Regions from separate parts of the Pelorhabdus rhamnosifermentans genome, predicted to be linked through region 1. Evidence: riboswitches for the same ligand, from Rfam matches in the RefSeq annotation. Region 1 holds a riboswitch; the other holds the start of a gene.

The links. Region 1 has a riboswitch for FMN ahead of ribB (3,4-dihydroxy-2-butanone-4-phosphate synthase). Riboswitches for the same ligand answer to the same signal wherever they lie in the genome.
Region 2: linked by a shared signal. The riboswitch ahead of ribD (bifunctional diaminohydroxyphosphoribosylaminopyrimidine deaminase/5-amino-6-(5-phosphoribosylamino)uracil reductase RibD) and the one ahead of ribB (3,4-dihydroxy-2-butanone-4-phosphate synthase) in region 1 are both predicted to bind FMN.

The regions. Positions count from the first base shown of each region.
Region 1 is NZ_JAHGVE010000033.1:18,762-28,153, forward strand. Features, by position in the region: gene Ga0466249_RS23090 (hypothetical protein) at 640-873, opposite strand; gene Ga0466249_RS23095 (DUF2238 domain-containing protein) at 1,075-1,638, shown strand; gene Ga0466249_RS23100 (hypothetical protein) at 1,805-1,942, shown strand; gene Ga0466249_RS27345 (hypothetical protein) at 2,120-2,248, opposite strand; gene Ga0466249_RS23105 (VRR-NUC domain-containing protein) at 2,448-2,609, opposite strand; gene Ga0466249_RS27900 (aspartyl-phosphate phosphatase Spo0E family protein) at 2,835-2,987, shown strand; gene Ga0466249_RS23115 (hypothetical protein) at 3,401-3,610, opposite strand; gene Ga0466249_RS23120 (aspartyl-phosphate phosphatase Spo0E family protein) at 4,702-4,848, shown strand; gene Ga0466249_RS23125 (4Fe-4S double cluster binding domain-containing protein) at 4,906-5,625, opposite strand; gene Ga0466249_RS23130 (YbaK/EbsC family protein) at 5,942-6,415, shown strand; FMN riboswitch at 7,067-7,211, shown strand; gene ribB (3,4-dihydroxy-2-butanone-4-phosphate synthase) at 7,313-7,957, shown strand; gene Ga0466249_RS23140 (PrkA family serine protein kinase) at 8,360-9,392, shown strand, end outside.
Region 2 is NZ_JAHGVE010000004.1:102,910-112,301, reverse strand. Features, by position in the region: gene Ga0466249_RS06635 (LysR family transcriptional regulator) at 1-415, opposite strand, end outside; gene Ga0466249_RS06630 (hypothetical protein) at 567-740, shown strand; gene Ga0466249_RS06625 (DMT family transporter) at 737-1,708, shown strand; gene Ga0466249_RS06620 (hypothetical protein) at 1,795-1,947, shown strand; gene hslO (Hsp33 family molecular chaperone HslO) at 2,258-3,133, opposite strand; gene yfcE (phosphodiesterase) at 3,126-3,683, opposite strand; gene ribH (6,7-dimethyl-8-ribityllumazine synthase) at 3,722-4,189, opposite strand; gene Ga0466249_RS06600 (bifunctional 3,4-dihydroxy-2-butanone-4-phosphate synthase/GTP cyclohydrolase II) at 4,191-5,399, opposite strand; gene Ga0466249_RS06595 (riboflavin synthase) at 5,422-6,084, opposite strand; gene ribD (bifunctional diaminohydroxyphosphoribosylaminopyrimidine deaminase/5-amino-6-(5-phosphoribosylamino)uracil reductase RibD) at 6,053-7,204, opposite strand; FMN riboswitch at 7,325-7,454, opposite strand; gene rpe (ribulose-phosphate 3-epimerase) at 7,517-8,170, opposite strand; gene rsgA (ribosome small subunit-dependent GTPase A) at 8,167-9,081, opposite strand; gene pknB (Stk1 family PASTA domain-containing Ser/Thr kinase) at 9,087-9,392, opposite strand, start outside.

The DNA of each region.
Region 1 (9,392 bases):
GCTCTCAATATAATATATTCATAAAGTTAACATAATGTTAAACAAATATTGATGAAATAGAAAAAAACAGGACCTGCTTGTTAGTTATGGTTGGGAAAAAAGTAATAAAATATTATATGCACTATTATGATGTCCGGTTAATCAGCTTTTATACATGGAAAAGCCAGAGTCACAAATTGTCAAAAAACCCTGGCTTTAGGGGAGCTCATGGGAGCATCTTGCCCTAGTTATAAGATACTCCAGAATAACAATTTTATGCATGGAAAAGCCAGAGTTATTTAAAATGTGGTTTTGTCGAGAATAAGAAAATCACGCGCTATTAATGTTTAGAAAAAAATCAGTACTAATAGAGCCAAGACTATGATCCATAGGTTAGGTACTATAAACGCTATAATTCCTATGCTTAGCATAATGATAATAGCTAATATTATTAGCATAATCAGCCCTCCAAGGTTATTTATTACATAGTATGATTTGATAAAATGAAAGTTAACGTAATATTGGAGTGAATAAGAAGAGCTGTTTGCAATGTGTTATATCTCTTAGAAATTAACCCTAACTCGGTTTAGGCCGGGGTAGGGATGCTTTTTGGGAGCTTCTGTGGGGGATTATGTATTAATATGAAAACAAATTCTTTAATTAGTAACGGTGCCATATCCGACGGGGAGAAACAGGGGGATTGGACGGTGGTGTTTTTTTTGAAGTAGTTCTAGCTGTTGTTGGAACAGTAGTCGAATCTAAAATTACAAATGGAAGAGGAGCTGGCGGATAAAATATTTGTGCCAAACAATTGAAATTATCATCCAGTAGTGCAAATAAAATAAACCATGCCAATAAGAGAAAGCCCCTGTTGCAACAAGGAAATCTATTCATGAATCAATCCCTCCTGAAAATTACTACTCTAATCTATGCTGATTGTTATATAAATGTCCTGCTGTATTGAGCAGCTAGCACACGAAGCCGTATTCTTCGGTAATGTTTGGGAGCTTTTTATTCGCTGTTTAAAAATTACTTTTATAGTAATAATAATCAAGAAAAAGGTATGTCGTAAAAAAGTAATAGGAGTATGCGAATATGAATTTAGCAAAATTCAGGATTAACATTCTGATCATACTTTGTCAAGTTATGGTACTAATAGGATTAGCTCTGAAAGGACACTTTGATTATGTCCACAATGTGTTGATAACAGCAGGTATTTGGTTGATATATATGTTCTTAGAAGCAAGATATAAGCTGTATATGAATAATTTTGTTAGAGTGGCAGTAGGGATTACAATTCTTAGTGATAGTTTTTTTGGCTTTTATTTGGACATGTATTTGCGATCTCCGGGCTTTGATAGAATCCTTCACATTTTTGGAATTTATTCATTGTCGTTATTTACTTATATATTAGTTGTTCAATTTTTGGAAAATACGCTTAGTCGTCTCTTTAAATTTATTTTTGTTCTTTGTTTAGGAATTAGTATTGGTGTAGTCAATGAAATTATGGAATTTCTTTCCGATACTTTATCACATTTACCAATTCCCAATCAGATTGGTTTGTTAGACACAGATTTGGATTTGCTTTCAAATGTTATCGGAGCATTTTATGCTGCCATTCATGCGACGTATTGGAACTTTGTTAATCGGAATTTTTAACTTCCTAAATTCTGCGCCAGCTACTCATTTTACAGGATGTGGCCTCCAATCGACTTAATTCGGGAGGAGTTTCTTCATGAATTTCTCGTTATATTAATAACTTGGATAAACATAAATATTAAGAAGCATAATATAAATGGTTTAAAACGGAAGGGGTGGTATGAGCATGGAAAAAGAGGAAAGCAAAACGAATGCCTGCTTAGACTCTTTAGAAAATCCAGATCCAGATATAGCTTTAAATAATTTGGAGGAAAAGGAACTGCTTAGCATTGCTATGTCAAGCTATTATATATTATATCGGTAATTACATTAATAAACGTAATTGATGGTCCGACATCGGGCCACTTTTTATTTGTGTAATTTCCAGTAATACCGCTAACACTAATGAACTGTAAAATAATAAATGGGGAGGGTGGAACGGGCGTGAACGTGCATAGAAAAAGCCAGGACTCATTGAGTCCTAGCTTAGGAGAGAAAATTGTTACGGTGTTAGCTTTTCCGAGTGGTCGGATTGCCTTTTTTCTCTAGAAGGTCTGGGAGTAGTCATATTCTTTAATGCTCGTTTTTCCTTATCCCACTCACTTGTACTATCACGATGCTTCTCACGCATAACATCATCACCTCCTGATGTTAGTTTTTACAAAATTATGAGTAAAATTCAATATAAAAAAAGCCAAGATTGACTGCTCTTGGTTGGGGAGAAGTAAATTATTACTTATAGGATTTCCGATAAATTGCGAAGGATAACTTTGACCATTTATTGGATGAAAATGTTATGCGTATATGCTACTGGTATGAAAAAGGGCCGTCTAAAGACGGTCCCCGGGGGATTCGACTTCCATTAAACGGACTTCGTTTTGATAAGGAAGGGGCCGGGTACTTGCGACGTCAAAATAAGCATCGGTAAAAGTTTCTGCAATGACTGTATCACCAGTATCAATACCATCAAGAAAAACTCTGTACGCTGGCATATAATCACCCCCTAAGTTAGTGTTTGATTTAATCTAATTCATTATGCGGGAATTAAGAAAGTAGTTTATCTGCTTATTGTGAGACAAAGTGTCGTTTATGAGAATGCTGGATGGTCAGCTTTCTTTATATATAAATGTAATAATATGTAATAATTTGTTTGAGACAAATATCCCAAAATGTGGTATTATGGGGCTTGTGAGATAATTTGTTGAAAGGTGAGATTAATGAAGGATTTATCAAATAAAATTAGAGTTTTACGTGAAAATCTGGCGAGAATGGGTATGGAGAAGGGACTTAGACATTCCGATGTATTGGAACTGAGTCAGCAATTAGATATCCTTATTGTTAAATATCAATTGAATAGGTGCAATAGGTAGGAATTTATTTTCTTTTGCCGGAAATTGTACAAAAGTGGTAAATAGGAAATATCTTTGTGAAGATAGCGATAACTTCGTGGAAAATATTGCTGGAAAAATAGAAAAGAAAGACATCGCTTTTTACTTATAATGAAGGTAACATTATGGATAACAGAGCGATTTTCTTTATTGGAAGAAGTTGAGTATCTAAAAGGAAAATTAGTGAAGTTGTTAGTGAAGCGATTCGGGCGAGTCAAGCATTTAGAAATAAGCTGGAAGAATATAACGATTTAAAGTAAGTCATTGAGAGCCTTCGAGGTTCTTTTTTTCGTGAGTCTAAGGGATGCGTCAAAGCCGAGGAAAGATGCATCAAAAAATAAAGAATGCATCTAAATTAAAGAGAAAGATGCATCCTAAAAATATAGTCGATTTTTTTACCACCAAAGATGGTTGAAGAAAGGGCATCCTAATCCCCAGCAATGGTGATGGTGATGATAAGGGGAGTATGGATATGGGTAGTACACTACAGTAGGAGCCAATACAGTTGGAGCAGCCACAGCAGAAGCTACGGCAGGAGCCGCAGGAGGAGCTACAGGTGTTATAATTGTTGAGGGGATCACAACTGCCTGACGATAGTATGGCATTTATACTCTTCCTCTCTAATTTTTTAGTATATATTATGTAACAGAAGTAATTTTAGTTCTTACATAAATCCAATGTTTCAATAGGAAAGTGCGATGGAGCAAAGTGATAGCCGTGGAAGTCGTCGGGATTTAACGAATTCTATGGCAACATTGGCATTCGGTATAGCGTAGCTGGATGTTACGCATCGATGATACAGTTTTGAAACTTCTACTCTGACTGCAGTGGCTGGGGTGGGGGATTATTGTTTTATAGAGCAGCACCCATAACATTATACAGCATAGACTATAATGTTCCGATATCCAAATCTTTGTTTAAAATAGGGAGGTGTTGTTATGGGTTTTGGAGGCCGTGGTTTTGGAGGCAGTGGGATCATTATCATCATTATTATTTTGCTCCTGTTTTTTTGTTGCGGGGATAATGACTTTTCTAGTTGTTAATTAGTATTTTGCATCCATTTTTTAGGAGCGACTGACGAATGCGCAAATAGAATGGAATATCAAGCCTGTACTTAGCAAAATGTTAGGCTCACAGAAATAACTATGCTGTGAAGATAAAGTCCCTGTCTGGCCGCCGCGGCTGGGGTAGGGACTTTATTAGTTTGAAGGTCATCAATGCTCAGATAAATGTGCAATTGACATTATTTACCTTTATGGTATTATATTACAGTAAGCGTATTCAATAAAGCGGAGGTGATTTATAAAAATGATACTCACATTTATAGTAGCAATTTTGTTCGGGACCTTCATAGGATGGACTTTTATCAAGCCCAATACTTATCTAACGCTATGCCGGTTGTTGAAATAAGATGAGTTTTTAGGGAAATCTTCTAGCTTGGCTTAATCGCTGAGGGGGAGATTTTTTTTTGATATTTGTATGGTAGATTATACTCGTAGCGTTGGTACGGTTTTTAGATAATCCGTTTTTATGTTTGAAAAGGGCATATTCTATGCGGGAAGTGAATTCAAAAAAAAGAAGGGTAGTATAGATTGGATAGAAAGTCCTGTTTATTAAAGCTGAGCAGGAAATTATTTGGTTTTATCGAAATTTGTAAAAAAACAATATGATTCTAGGAAAATACAAAGGCGGTTCTATGAATAAATTGTTAATAAAGATAGAATTATTGCGTCATGTGATGCAGAGTTTAGGATTGAGGAAGGGAATTGACCATCCCGATGTGCTATTGATCAGTCAAAAACTTGATATGTTAATAAATGAATACTATAAGCGAATTACATAGTGGGCCGTCATGGTGAGACGGCTTTTATTTTTTTTGTTGACAATTTTTTGCTTGAGATTAATCAATTTCCTGCTTTTTTAGGTGCGGGCAAGCAGAAATGCACATGCCACATACCTGGAGCTTATTTGATATTTTAAGCTTTTCAAAATATTTTTCACATTTATTTACGTCTAGCCTTTGATCACGAGACTCTTCTTCGGAGAATAATCTTCCTCGAATGGCTTTTGCTGGGCAGGAATTGGTGCACTGGGTACATGAGCCGCAACGGTTATCCATGAGGGTCTTGTTTTCTTTAAAAGGAGCATCAGTGAGTACGGTTGTCCATCGTACAGCCGGACCGTAAGCCGGATTAATCAAAAGGCAGTTTTTTCCGATCCAGCCAAAACCCGCTAAACGCGCAATTAACTTATGCGAAACAGAAGCACAGACTCTAGTATTGTCGATACGTTCTGCTGCAGGGAGCGGCATTACATGATGACCATTTTTTTGAATAACAGAACTTATTATAGAAGAAAATTGATCGAGCCGATCATTAATCACATCATAGGCATGTGTTTTATATTCAAGTATATTTTCATAGATGTCGCTGTTTTCTAATAAACGAATGATACTGACAGGCAATGCAATTCCGATTGATAATGCTCGTGGGTAGTCGTTCGCTATGTATCCGCCAATGCTACTGATCTCTTTCTTGTAACTTTCAATTCCGGCTACGCCAATAAAATCTATTCCGTGAAAATCTCCTAGCTGGTTTACTTTCTCAAATAAATTCATCATAGTTTCCTTTCATTTTCGCTTACTGAGGCATTTGTAGAATGCCTTAATATTTTTTTATCTGAATAGTTTAAGTCTAAAAGCTAATGATAACCCTAACCATTAAATAATTTCATGGCAGGACAATCCCTCCTCTTTCGAAAAATTTACCTGATATAAGATAATTATATATGCTTTAATGACATAAAATGCAAGTGGATTTTTACGAGTTGGCAGGAATTTTATCTTTTATGAGAAATAAAGATAATAACAGTTTTGATTACAGTGACATCAATTTGGATATTATTGATGTAATAAAACATGCAAGGGGAATAGAAAAATGGCAATAGAAGCGGTCAAAGATTATTTTAAACAATATGGCAGGGAAAAGGATATTTTAGAATTTGATGAATCGAGTGCAACTGTTGAGCTTGCAGCGCATGCGCTGAATGTTATTCCGGCACGGATTGCAAAGACACTTTCTTTTAAAAGCGAGAAAGGCTGTATCTTAGTTGTGACTGCGGGTGATGCAAAAGTGGACAACCGCAAGTTTAAGTCAGAGTTTGGAATTAAGGCGAAAATGTTATCACCCGAGGAGGTTCTTGATCTAACAGGTCATGCCGTAGGGGGAGTTTGCCCTTTTGGTATTAAAAATGAAGCAGTCAGCGTTTATGTAGATGTTTCATTAAAAAGGTTCGAAACGGTCTTTCCTGCCTGTGGCAGCAGCAATTCTGCCATAGAATTAAGTTGTGATGAGTTATATCAATATGCGCAGGGCCTAAAATGGAGCGACGTTTGTAAAAATTGGGAATAATAATTCTGTTATTGTAGGCTTCAACATAAATTTTAAGGAGAAAAGTTGTTTTTCTTATAAAATGGGTGTATACTTTATTAAAATAATTATATATGAAGTTCAATGTTGAACTTGTGTCACGAAAGTGGCATGAGTTTTTTGCTTTTTTATAATTATGGACAAATCAGTAGAAGGTGGCGTATGAAATGATAGGGGCGTTAGTATTAGCAATCTTATTTGGATCTTTAATAGGGTGGGCTTTTATTAATCCTTATAATTATCAAGAACTTTGTCGACATTCTGATATAGATAATAAGGATTAAATTACAAGTATAAATTCCCGATCTCGGTTTAAGCCGGGGTAGGGAATTTTTTTGTTTAAATCTTACTTTTTTATCATGTTAACTTAACATAAGAATATAATACTATAGAGTTAAAAAATCAAAAGGAGTAGTGAATGTTACGGGAGCTACACCTCCACCGAATTTTCCACTGACTATTGCTAATCTCACAACAGAAGTGGCAATTAGTTTGGATTATATTGCCGCATTCCCTGTCGTAGTGGCGTAATCTAAATCATAACCCCCATCGCTAGTTAATGACAGGAGATGGGGGTTGTGATTTCAGGTATTGTTGACAACTTGAATACCAACGTATACACTTACGTTAGTGACTTATTCTCAGGGCGGGGTGAAAGTCCCCATCGGCGGTATCCCAGTGTTACTGGGGAGCCCGCGAGCGCTCTTCATTTTGGAGAGTTAGCAGAACTGGTGAAAGGCCAGTGCCGACGGTATAGTCCGGACTGAAGAGGATAAGGCAGTCTGCCAATTGGTTTTGATTTCTGAATTGAATAGCGAACTGTCTATTTCTTTGCCCTGATTCTGGTAAGTCCAACTAATTTTTAGGAGGAATTTTACTATGAATCAAACTTTATTAACTCGATTTGGTCATTCTGCTCTTAGGGTGGAAAACGCTCTCCAAGCTTTACGGAACGGTCAGGGAATTTTAGTAACGGATGATGAAAACCGGGAAAACGAAGGCGATATGTTCTTTGCAGCAGAGTCTTTGACAAATGAGCAAATGGCTATGCTTATTCGTGAGGGAAGCGGTATTGTTTGTTTATGTTTGCCGCCTGAACGAGCGCTGGCTTTAGATTTGCCGATGATGGTAGATGTCAATACAAGTAGTTTTCAAACGCCTTTTACTATATCCATTGAAGCGGCGAGCGGAGTCACTACCGGTGTTTCTGCTGCTGACAGGGTTGCGACAGTAAAAGCAGCTATTGCTGATCCTGCCCGACCGGAAGCGCTTCGGCATCCTGGTCATGTTTTTCCATTAAGGGCTAAGCAAGGCGGTGTGTTGGAACGCCAGGGACATACGGAGGCCAATGTAGATTTAATGCGACTTGCCGGACTCAAACCTTATGGTGTATTGTGTGAATTGACTAATTGTGATGGTACGATGGCACGATTGCCGGAAATTATTACCTTTGCTGAGAAACATCATATGGTTGTAGTGACGGTTAATGATATTATTGCTTATCGAAAAAGCATGGGAAGATAATGAGGAAATTAGCTAATAGAAAAAGCTTGCTTAAAACTTTGTTTTGAGCAAGCTTTTTCTATTGTTTTGTCGTTGATCGTCTCGCACATACATATACTGGTTACTAGACCCTGATTTATCAGTTCCTAAAATTATATAAGTCCATCCTGAAATATAGTAGCTAATTTGATATTCGTATAGAATTATAAATGATTTTTATGCCTTTTTTTTTAAAAAAGTATAGACTTATATCTTCGGATTTGATATAGTTATGAAAACAAATATCTTTATATAAAGGACATGTGTATACAAAGCATGTACAAAATTGTTTAATTTTCCGACTTTTGGAGAGAAAGAATCATTATTATTACTGGATTTAAGGAAAAAACGGGACTTTAATAGTATACTAAAGGAGGAGAAAGTATGGCAAATTTAGATTTTGTAAACCTGATCAAACAAGACAGGGAGGAAAGAAAGCATCAGCAATTTTCCGGAACGCTGCTTGATTACTTGGCCATTGTGAAAGAAAATCCAAAAGTCGTCATGCTGTCTCATCAACGTATGTATGAACTTCTGATGTCTGCCGGAGTCGATATCGTCAAAACGGAAGAAGATCCTCGTTTGAAAAGAGTTTATGGTAATGATACTTTACGTAAATATCGATTTTTTGGGGACCAATTTTTTGGTATTGATAAAAGCATTATGAAAATTATGCGGTATTTTCATTCATCAGCAATGAAAGGGGAAGAATCTCGCCAAGTTCTTTATTTGGTGGGCCCCGTGGGTGCTGGTAAGTCTTCCTTGATGGAAGCCTTGAAGAAAGCGTTAGAAATAAGTCCGCCTATATATACCATTCAAGATTGTCCTATGCGGGAAGAACCGCTGCATTTAATTCCTAAACATCTTCGACCACAATTTGAGGAATTGTTGGGAATAAAAATTGAAGGCGATTTGTGCCCCATTTGCCGTTATCGTTTGAAAAATGACTATCACGGGGAATATGAACGTTATCCAGTGACGGTATCAGAGTTTTCTATTCGTTCCCGTAAGGGAGTAGGAGTGGTACCGCCCGTTGATCCAAATAATCAGGATACGTCTGTACTTTCCGGATCTGTCGATATCTCTAAAATGGATTTGTATTCAGAAGATGATCCCCGGGTGCTATCGTTAAATGGCGCATTTAATGTAGGGAATAGAGGAATTGTAGAGTTTATTGAAGTTTTTAAAAATGACGTGGAATATTTGCATACTATGATCACGGCGACGCAAGAAAAATCCATTCCTTCACCAGGCAAGGGATCCATGATCTATTTTGACGGCATTATTTTGGCTCATTCCAATGAAGCGGAATGGAATAAATTTAAGTCGGATCATACGAATGAAGCCATTCTCGACCGTATTGTGAAAGTAGAAGTTCCTTATTGTCTGGAGTTAGATGAAGAAGTGAAGATTTATC
Region 2 (9,392 bases), on a different contig from region 1:
TATTCAAATTTAGTAATTCTAACAATTTCTTTGTCTCACGATGCCATAACTGAAAGGTAATACTAGGAAAATCGAGATGAAATTTTTGGATTTTATTAAGTAAATAAGATTCCGCTGTAGAAATTGTACCTATCTTTAAATGGCCTTTCACCCCCTCTTTCACTTCTTGTAATTCATTCATTGTTAATTTGACTAATTCCACCATTTGTTCTGCTCGATCACGCAAGGCCTTACCTGCCTCTGTTAGTCGAATATTTCTGTTACCTCTTTCAAGTAATTGAATCCCCAGTTCTCTTTCCAGTAATTGAATTTGTTGACTGAGGGGAGGTTGCGTAATATGAAGCCTTTGAGCAGCCTTCGTAATTTGGCCTTCTTCAGCAACAACCAGAAAATATTTCAATTGTCTAATGTCCATGTCAAACCACCTGATCCATTCTCTGCTATATGATAGGCGAATATCAAATAGTCAAAATAAATATTTTTAATATCGTTTCAGTATTGCTATAATCACTGTTGAAAGATGTCGACATCTTCAAAAAATCTTTTCACCTAAGGAGTGCTTATTCATGAATGTGCCACAAAATAATATTTTAAAAAAACAACCGATTGAAAAACATTTAGAAAAGCCATTAAAAAAGCCTGCACAATCTGTAAAACAAAATAAAATTGAATTTCCCCCTGTTAACTATCCCCCTGTATTAACCAATCGTTGGGGAGACACGGATATGATGGTTGAATGATGTCCAAAGCCTCTATTTATATTGTTGCTTCGGCAATCATATTTAGCACCATGGAAATTGCAGGCAAACTCCTTGCAACAGATATCAATCCCTTACAATTAACTTTCTTACGATTTTTTATTGGAGCACTCGTATTACTTCCTTCAACAATTCAAATTATGATTCATAAGCAGATTAAACTAACCAGAACAGACTTAGGTTATTTTTTTCTAACCGGATTTCTCGGCATTGTGATTAGCATGTCTTTTTTTCAACTGGCCCTCATCTTTACCCCGGCCTCCACTGTAGCAGTTATCTTTAGTACCAACCCCATATTCATGATTCCATTAGCTTATTTTCTTTTAAAAGAAAAGCCCACCAAAAATACGATCATCTCTTTGATATTCAGTATCATCGGCCTCGCTTGTATCTTAAATCCCTTCAGTATCAGTACAGATTACAAAGGGATTCTATTATCCATCTTATCGGCAATAACATTTTCGCTCTATTGTGTAATAGGGAAAATGAAATTTGCCAAGTATGGCAGTCTTGTTATGAATTGTCTCACCTTTTTAGCAGGCGATCTGATCTTATTTCTATTGATCTATCTGTCCAATCTTTCACCTTGGATTCGCATGAATGAAAATACCCCATTTGAATTTTTAGCTCATATTTCCTTCTGGAAGGGCATAACTTATAGCAATCTTGCTGTTCTGCTGTATTTAGGAGTGATTGTAACCGGATTTGGATATCTGCTTTATTTTCTCGCTATTGATGTAACCTCTGCCACAACAGCCTCCATTATATTTTTTATTAAACCAGCACTCGCACCTTTGCTCGCCTTAATCATCTTAAAGGAAAATATCGCCTTTCACACAGGTATCGGCATATTACTCATACTCATTAGTTCCTATAGTACTTTGCAATCTATTATACGCCCCACCAATCATTCAACTGTATCCACAATGAAAATATCACATCAACATTAAACAATGCAAAAAAAACCGACTTATTTGATAAAAAACCATCTCTTGGAAAAAAAACTTATTATAGCTTTCGGAAGGGAATGAGTATCATGACGAATGGATATTTTTGTGGTGAATATGATGAATTCACACGTAACGAAGATGGAAAAAAGGATAATAAGATAACGTTTGATGATAAACTGGTCTTTGGTGTTTATGTATTATTTTTATTTGTATTTTTAGCTATATTATGGTGCCGCTGAAAGAATTTTAAATATAGAAAACATCTCTTGACTGATATATCAAGAGATGTTTTTTATATCTAAAATATAAATCTCGGCGGGACTGCGCCGGTATTTCACCGGACTTTCCTATTAAGCTCTTAAGGGCACCTATTTCCATCTATATGAAATTCTATTGGATTCATACATTTTCTTGCTATTTATTGTAACATAAGTAAATTGATCCGTCAAAAGTAAATGGCAACAGCCACGGATACGTTCATCAATCTCTTGCTGCATACAATAAGCAATACTCTGTGCCACTCTTTCCATATAGCTGATTCTTATAAACTTACATCTGCTTCAAAAGAGCCGTGAGTTCCTCACGGTTCAACTGATACTTCTCCCCACAAAAATGACAAACTAGTTCAGCTTCACCGATTTCAATCAGTTCATTAAGCTCTTTCGTGCCTGTACTAATCAAGGCTTTTTCTACCCTATCGCGTGAACAGGTGCACTGAAACGCAAGCGGCTGCTCAGCGTGATAGCGAATTTCAAGTCCCTGACAAGCCGCCTCAATCAAACTTTTGGCTGACTGACTTTCTTGAATCAGCGTCGTCACAGCCGATAGTTTTGTAAGATTGGATTCAACTACAGCCAAATCAGACGGATCCGCATCAGGCAAGGCTTGTAAAATAAATCCACCGGCAGCGCTTACGGAAAGATCCGGTTCAACAAGTACGCCCAATCCGACACTCGATGGAGTTTGCTCCGACGTATATAAATATTGCGTAATGTCTTCAGCAATTTCGCCCGAAACAAGCGCTGAGCTGCCAGTAAAGGGCTGTTTCAGCTTGGTGAAACGCGTCACAAATACATTGCCTTGTCCTACAGCCTTGCTTACATCAAGCTTGCCAGCTGCATTAAGCGGTAAATCAAGATGCGGTTCACCTACCATACCACGCACGGTTCCCTGTGCAGTCGTATCAGCAATAATTTCACCTAGCGGCCCATCGCCAACAATCCGAACCGTTAATAATTCTGCTGTTTTTAAATTTGCCGCTAACAACAACGCCGCCGTCATTGTCCGTCCTAATGCGGCACTTGCAACAGGATAGCAGTCATGGCGCCGCCTAGCTTCCTCAACAAGTTTCGTAGTCACAGCCGCATAAATGCGGATACCGTTGCCTGCTGTGGCAGTAATGAGATGGTCAGACGGGTCAGCCATAGATTTCCTCCTTAAGAACTTCGCCATTGTCAATCGCAATGAGCTGAATTTTGTGATCAACTAAGAAAGCCATGGTTCCCCTGTTATCTGGACGCTTAGACATGGCAGGCGACCCAGGATTTAAGAGAATTACACCTTCCGTCTTTTTCAGCACAGGCACATGCGTATGACCGCTAATAAATAAATTGGCATGATAGCGTTTGGCGAGCTTCACCTTTTCCTCATCAGACAATGTATGACCATGCTGAACAACAATCTGAAAGTCTCCCTGCTGCAAAAAAATCAGCGGCGCATAAAGAGGCCAGTCTAGCACCATACTATCTACCTCTGCATCACAATTCCCTTGTACAGCATAAAAAGGCACTGGAAGCTTATTCAACGCGGCACTTAATACTTTGGGCTGATACTCAGCAGGAATGTCATTCCGCGGCCCATGATAAAGCACATCACCAGCATGAATAATACTATCAATATTTTTCATATGCTCTCGATACATGATTTCCCACGTCTGAGCACAGCCGTGCGTATCACTGACAACGGCTATTTTCATAAAAATCACCCTTTATTTCCCTGGTAATATTTGTATTTTTAATCTATGTTTTTCAATAGATTAGCCATCTCAATAGCTGACATTGCAGCGTCAAATCCTTTATTTCCTGCTTTTGTGCCACCGCGTTCAATAGCCTGTTCAATGTTTTCTGTTGTCAGCACACCAAAAATCGTCGGTACGCCTGTTTCAAGACCCACATGAGCGATGCCTTTGGAAACTTCACTGCAAACATAATCATAATGCGAAGTGCTGCCACGAATGACTGTTCCTAAACAAATAACGGCATCATACTTTCCGCTTTTTGCTAATTTCTGTGCAATAATAGGAATTTCAAAAGCACCGGGTACCCAAATAGTATCAATATCTTCTTCTGCCGCGTCGTGCCGAAGCAATCCATCCATCGCTCCAGTTAACAGCTTTCCTGTAATAAACTCATTGAACCGTGCAACAATGACGGCAAAACGCAATCCTTTGGCAGTTAATTTTCCCTCATAAACATGTGACATTTTATTTTACCTCCTCATATTGTTTCAGTAAATGGCCGAGTTTGGCTTTTTTCACCGATAAATACCGATTATTAAATTTGTTTGCCCGAATTTCCAGTGGTACGCGTTGACTGATTTTGAGTCCATAGCCTTCCAGTCCCGCCCGTTTCCGCGGATTATTTGTTAATAGACGAATGCTTGTTAATCCAAGGTCAGCCAAAATTTGGGCTCCAATGCCATATTCGCGAAGATCCGCGGCAAAACCAAGTAATTCATTGGCTTCGACTGTGTCTTTTCCGCCATCTTGCAAAGCATAGGCACGAATTTTATTTGCTAAACCAATGCCACGACCTTCTTGACGCATATACAGTACAACGCCCTCTCCTTCAGCTTCAATGCGCTTCATAGCCGTAATAAGCTGATCACCACAATCGCAGCGCAGCGATCCAAATACATCGCCTGTGAGACATTCAGAGTGGACACGGACAAGTACATCCTTCTTGCCTGCTACATCCCCTTTAACGAGTGCAACATGACACAAATTATCCAAATCGTTTTCATAAGCCACTAAATGGAACTGACCATATTTTGTTGGCATATTCGCTTCCGCCGCCTTGTGAATGACCCGCTCATGACTCTTGCGATATTTGATAAGATCAGCCACAGTAATGAGTTTTAAATTGTGCTGCTTCACGAATTCCTTCAGTTCCGGAACGCGTGCCATGGAACCATTACTGCTCATAATTTCGCAAATAACTCCCGCAGGATAGAGTCCTGCCAGTCGGGCTAAATCAACAGCAGCCTCTGTATGCCCGGTTCGACGTAAAACGCCACCTTCACGATAACGCAGCGGAAAAACATGACCGGGCCGACGTAAATCTGTTGGTTTAGTCTCCGTCTTGAGAACAGCTTGAATCGTATCACAACGCTCAAAAGCCGAGATTCCTGTCGTTGTCGTCTTAGCATCAATAGAAACAGTAAAAGCTGTTTCATGATTGTCTGTATTATTTTCTACCATCGGGCAAATGCCCAGTTCATCCAGACGACTGCCAACAACAGGCATGCAAATTAATCCCTTACCATAAGTTGCCATGAAATTTATCGCTTCTGGCGTTGCTTTTTCAGCAGCCATGAGCAAATCACCCTCATTTTCACGATCCTCATCATCCACAACAACAACCATCTTGCCTTGTTTAATATCTTCAATGGCTTCTTCAATTGTACTAAACATAGCTAAACCTCCTAGTATTTTATTATAAAAAACCATGTTCACCTAAAAATCCGGCTGAAATGCCAGAAGGAGAAACAGGCTGACCTTCCTGATTCGCTGAACAATGCAGCAGTTTTTCTATATAGCGTCCCAAGATATCTGTTTCTAAATTCACGAAACTTCCCCGCTTTTTTTCAGCAAGAGCTGTGACAGCATAAGTATGAGGAATCAAGGAAACACAAAAGGCTTTTTCTGTACAAGAAACAACAGTCAAACTAATTCCATCAATGGCTATAGAGCCTTTTCTCACAATATATTTCATGACATCAGGCGTGCTTTCAATGGTCAGCAGCACTGCAATATCGTCTTTTGAAATTCCCGTAATCTTGCCAATACCATCAACATGGCCACTGACAATATGACCACCTAATCTGTCACCGATGCGCAACGTCCGCTCTAAATTTACGGCGGCACCTGTCTGTAATTCTTTGAGTCCCGTCTGCTTGACTGTTTCTGGCATGACATCGGCAACAAAAAAGCTATCACCCTGATCTACTACAGTCAGACAAGCGCCGTTTACAGCAATACTGTCACCGATTTTGACATCATCAAGTATCTTTTTTGCTTCGACTGTCAAGCGTACCGAGCGAGCTGTAGCTGTTATTTTTTTTATTCTACCACATTCTTCCACAAGTCCGGTAAACATCACGCGCCTCCCTGCTTTTTATGTAACCGCTCACCATGAGATCACTACCAAACTGAGTTATACTGACTTCTTCCAATTCATAGGCAGCAGCGATGTCCGCTACTCCCGGGCCAGCAACAGGCGAAGGTGCATTTGTTCCGCCGAAAATTTTCGGAGCAATAAACCATTCCACTTTATCCACAAGGTTTTCGGCCAAAACAGAGCTATTCACGCCAGCGCCTCCCTCAACCAAGATACTTGTCAAGGGCCGCTTGGCCAGCTCAAAAAATAACGGACGCAAATCAATGCCGCCGACTCCAGACGAAACAAGCATGACTTCGACACCACATTCCTTAAGAGCCTCAATTCTTTCTTGCGGTGCCGCCTCAGTTACAGCAATAATGGTTGGCGCCTGTTTATTCACGACGACTTGGCTTGTCAGTGGCGTACGTGCTAAACTATCCACAATGATTCGTGTAGGCTGGCACCCTTCTCGATCAGGTAAGCGCGTCGTAAGCAGCGGATCATCGGCAAGCACCGTTCCAATACCAACTAAAATGCCGTCATATTGATTGCGCAACAGATGGACACGCTGCCGGGCTTCATCTCCTGTAATCCATTTTGATTTTTTCGTTGCTGTAGCAATTTTTCCATCTAGTGTCATGGCTGCCTTTAATAATACAAAAGGCATATGAGATGTAACCCATTTCACAAATGCTTCATTAAGACGCACAGCCTCAAGGCAGCAAACACCATCAATTACTTCGATTCCCTGCTCACGAAGACGGCGCAGGCCTTGACCTGCTACAAGGGGATTGGGATCAGTAATGGCAACAACAACTTTCGCAATCCCAGCTGAAATAATGGCTTCTGTGCAAGGACCCGTACGCCCTGAATGACAACAAGGCTCAAGTGTTACATAAAGCGTTGCTCCCTTGGCCTCGTCGCCAGCCTCACGGAGAGCATGAATCTCAGCATGCGGCGTTCCAGCCATATGATGGTAACCTTGTCCAATCACTTGATCCTCTTTAACAATGACCGCCCCAACAAGCGGATTGGGTGTTGTACAACCTGCAGCCAATCGTGCTAATTGAAGAGCCTGCTTCATATAGTGCTCATGAATTTTGATTTGATTTTGCATAAAATCACCACCACTCTTCTAAAACATTACGCAAAATGCGCATATAAAAAGCTGTTTTCAAGCCTTGTAAGAAAATCTTACAATGGGGCTTAAAAACAGCTCAAATAACAAGCAATACTTGTGCGCCTTTTTTCATCCAGACTTTACTGTCGGCTCCGGAACTACACCGGATCAACCATTACGGCTCGCGGGCTTTACCGCCGGTCAGGAATTGAAAGAACTTCTTTCTCACCTGGCCCCAAAGGCTATATTATTATATTTTATCGAGGTCATATCCTCAACTTACATATAGTTTACCACAACCAATCAGCCTTAGCAACCCTTAAGAAGCTGAACAGTCTCCTTCATGTCCTGAGCAGAATAAATAGCAGATCCTGCCACAAGAATAGTTGCACCTGCTTGAATAGCTTCCACCGCATTTTGAGTCGTAATACCACCATCTACTTCAATATTCGTACTAAGCTTTTGTTCATTAAGCATAGCTCGCAAGCGCTTAATTTTATGTAAAGTAGAGGGAATAAAAGATTGACCACCGAAACCTGGATTGACAGTCATAATAAGAATCATATCAATATCCTCTAGGACTTCCTCAATTAAGGTCAGAGGTGTAGCCGGATTCAAAGAAACCCCCGCTTTCATACCCAAACCATGAATTTCCTGTAAGGCTTTGTGCAAATGATGCGTTGTTTCGGCGTGAACCGTAAGAATATCGGCACCTGCCTTGGCAAAAGGCGTAATAAACTCCTCGGGATTGGTAATCATGAGGTGCACATCAAAGGGTAACTTTGTTACTTTACGGATGGCAGCAACAACAGGTGGACCAAAGGTGAGATTAGGCACAAAATGACCATCCATCACATCAATATGGATAAGATCGGCACCCGCCTCTTCGACTCGTTTTATTTCGTCAGCCAGGCAAGAAAAATCGGCTGATAAAATGGATGGAGCAATTTTAATTGTATTCATGATCTATACCCCTTTTTATTTGCTTGTATCTCATGAAGAATGGCTAAGTAATTTTCATAACGGCTTGAACAAATTTCATCTTGTAATACAGCTTTCTTCACCCCGCACTGAGGCTCACGGTCATGCAGGCAGGAACTAAATTTACAAGGAGCTTGAAGCTCATGGAATTCAGGAAAGCAATCTCGCACTTCTTGTTCTGCCATATCAATAAACTCCGTAAAAGAAAAACCCGGTGTATCAACAACAAAGCCATTCCCGATCAAGGATAAAAGTTCGGCATGACGGGTTGTATGCTTGCCGCGGCCAATTTTTTCACTTAAATCGCCTGTTTTAAGTAACAGCCCTGGTTCAATTGCATTTAATAGAGTTGATTTACCCACACCACTCGGTCCGGCAAACACGGAAATATGATCATGAAGTAACCGACGCAAGTCCTCAATACCCTCATGCTGTTTGGCAGCAACAATGAGCACAGGATAACCGATAGCGCGATACATATCGGCTACTTGTTCAATTTCCTGCCGATTCGCAAGATCAACCTTGTTAAAACACAGCACAGAATGAAGCTGAGAAGCCTCAGCAAGAACAAGAAAGCGATCCACAATTTGCAAACTAAAATCAGGATGACGACAGGCAAAGGTAAGAACCACTTGATCGACATTGGCCACCATGGGACGCTTTAACATGCTCACACGTGGCAAAATGGCTTCAATCGATCCTTTTTGTCCGCTGCTTACGGTGTACTCCACTTGGTCACCAACAAGCAAGGTAAACCTTGCTTGTTTTAACCGTCCTCTCACTGTGCAAAGAACAATTTTGGATTCCTTGTCTGTTTGTACAGCGTAATAGCTATTGTATGCCTTTACGACGATTCCTTTTAACAGCATAGCCGAATTCCTGCCAATTCCCATCACTCCTATAATGTTTGCTCTTGCAAAAGCCCGCCGTTAATATAGATTTGGACACGCACAGAGCCACTGCCTTCCACTTGCTTTTCAATCTTATCGCCTGGCTTATGTACGTTCTCATAAACAACACGGCGACCATTAGAATCAGTTACAACAATTTGGACTGCTTGACGAACAGGCCCATCTGGCACAGTAATGGAGACAGTCGCCCGTTTGGCAGAACTGCCTGCTTTAGCCACAGTAAAGTCAACTGCTCCACCTTCAACAAGTTCCGAATTGGGTGCTGGACGTTGGTCAATAATGGTGCCTGGAGG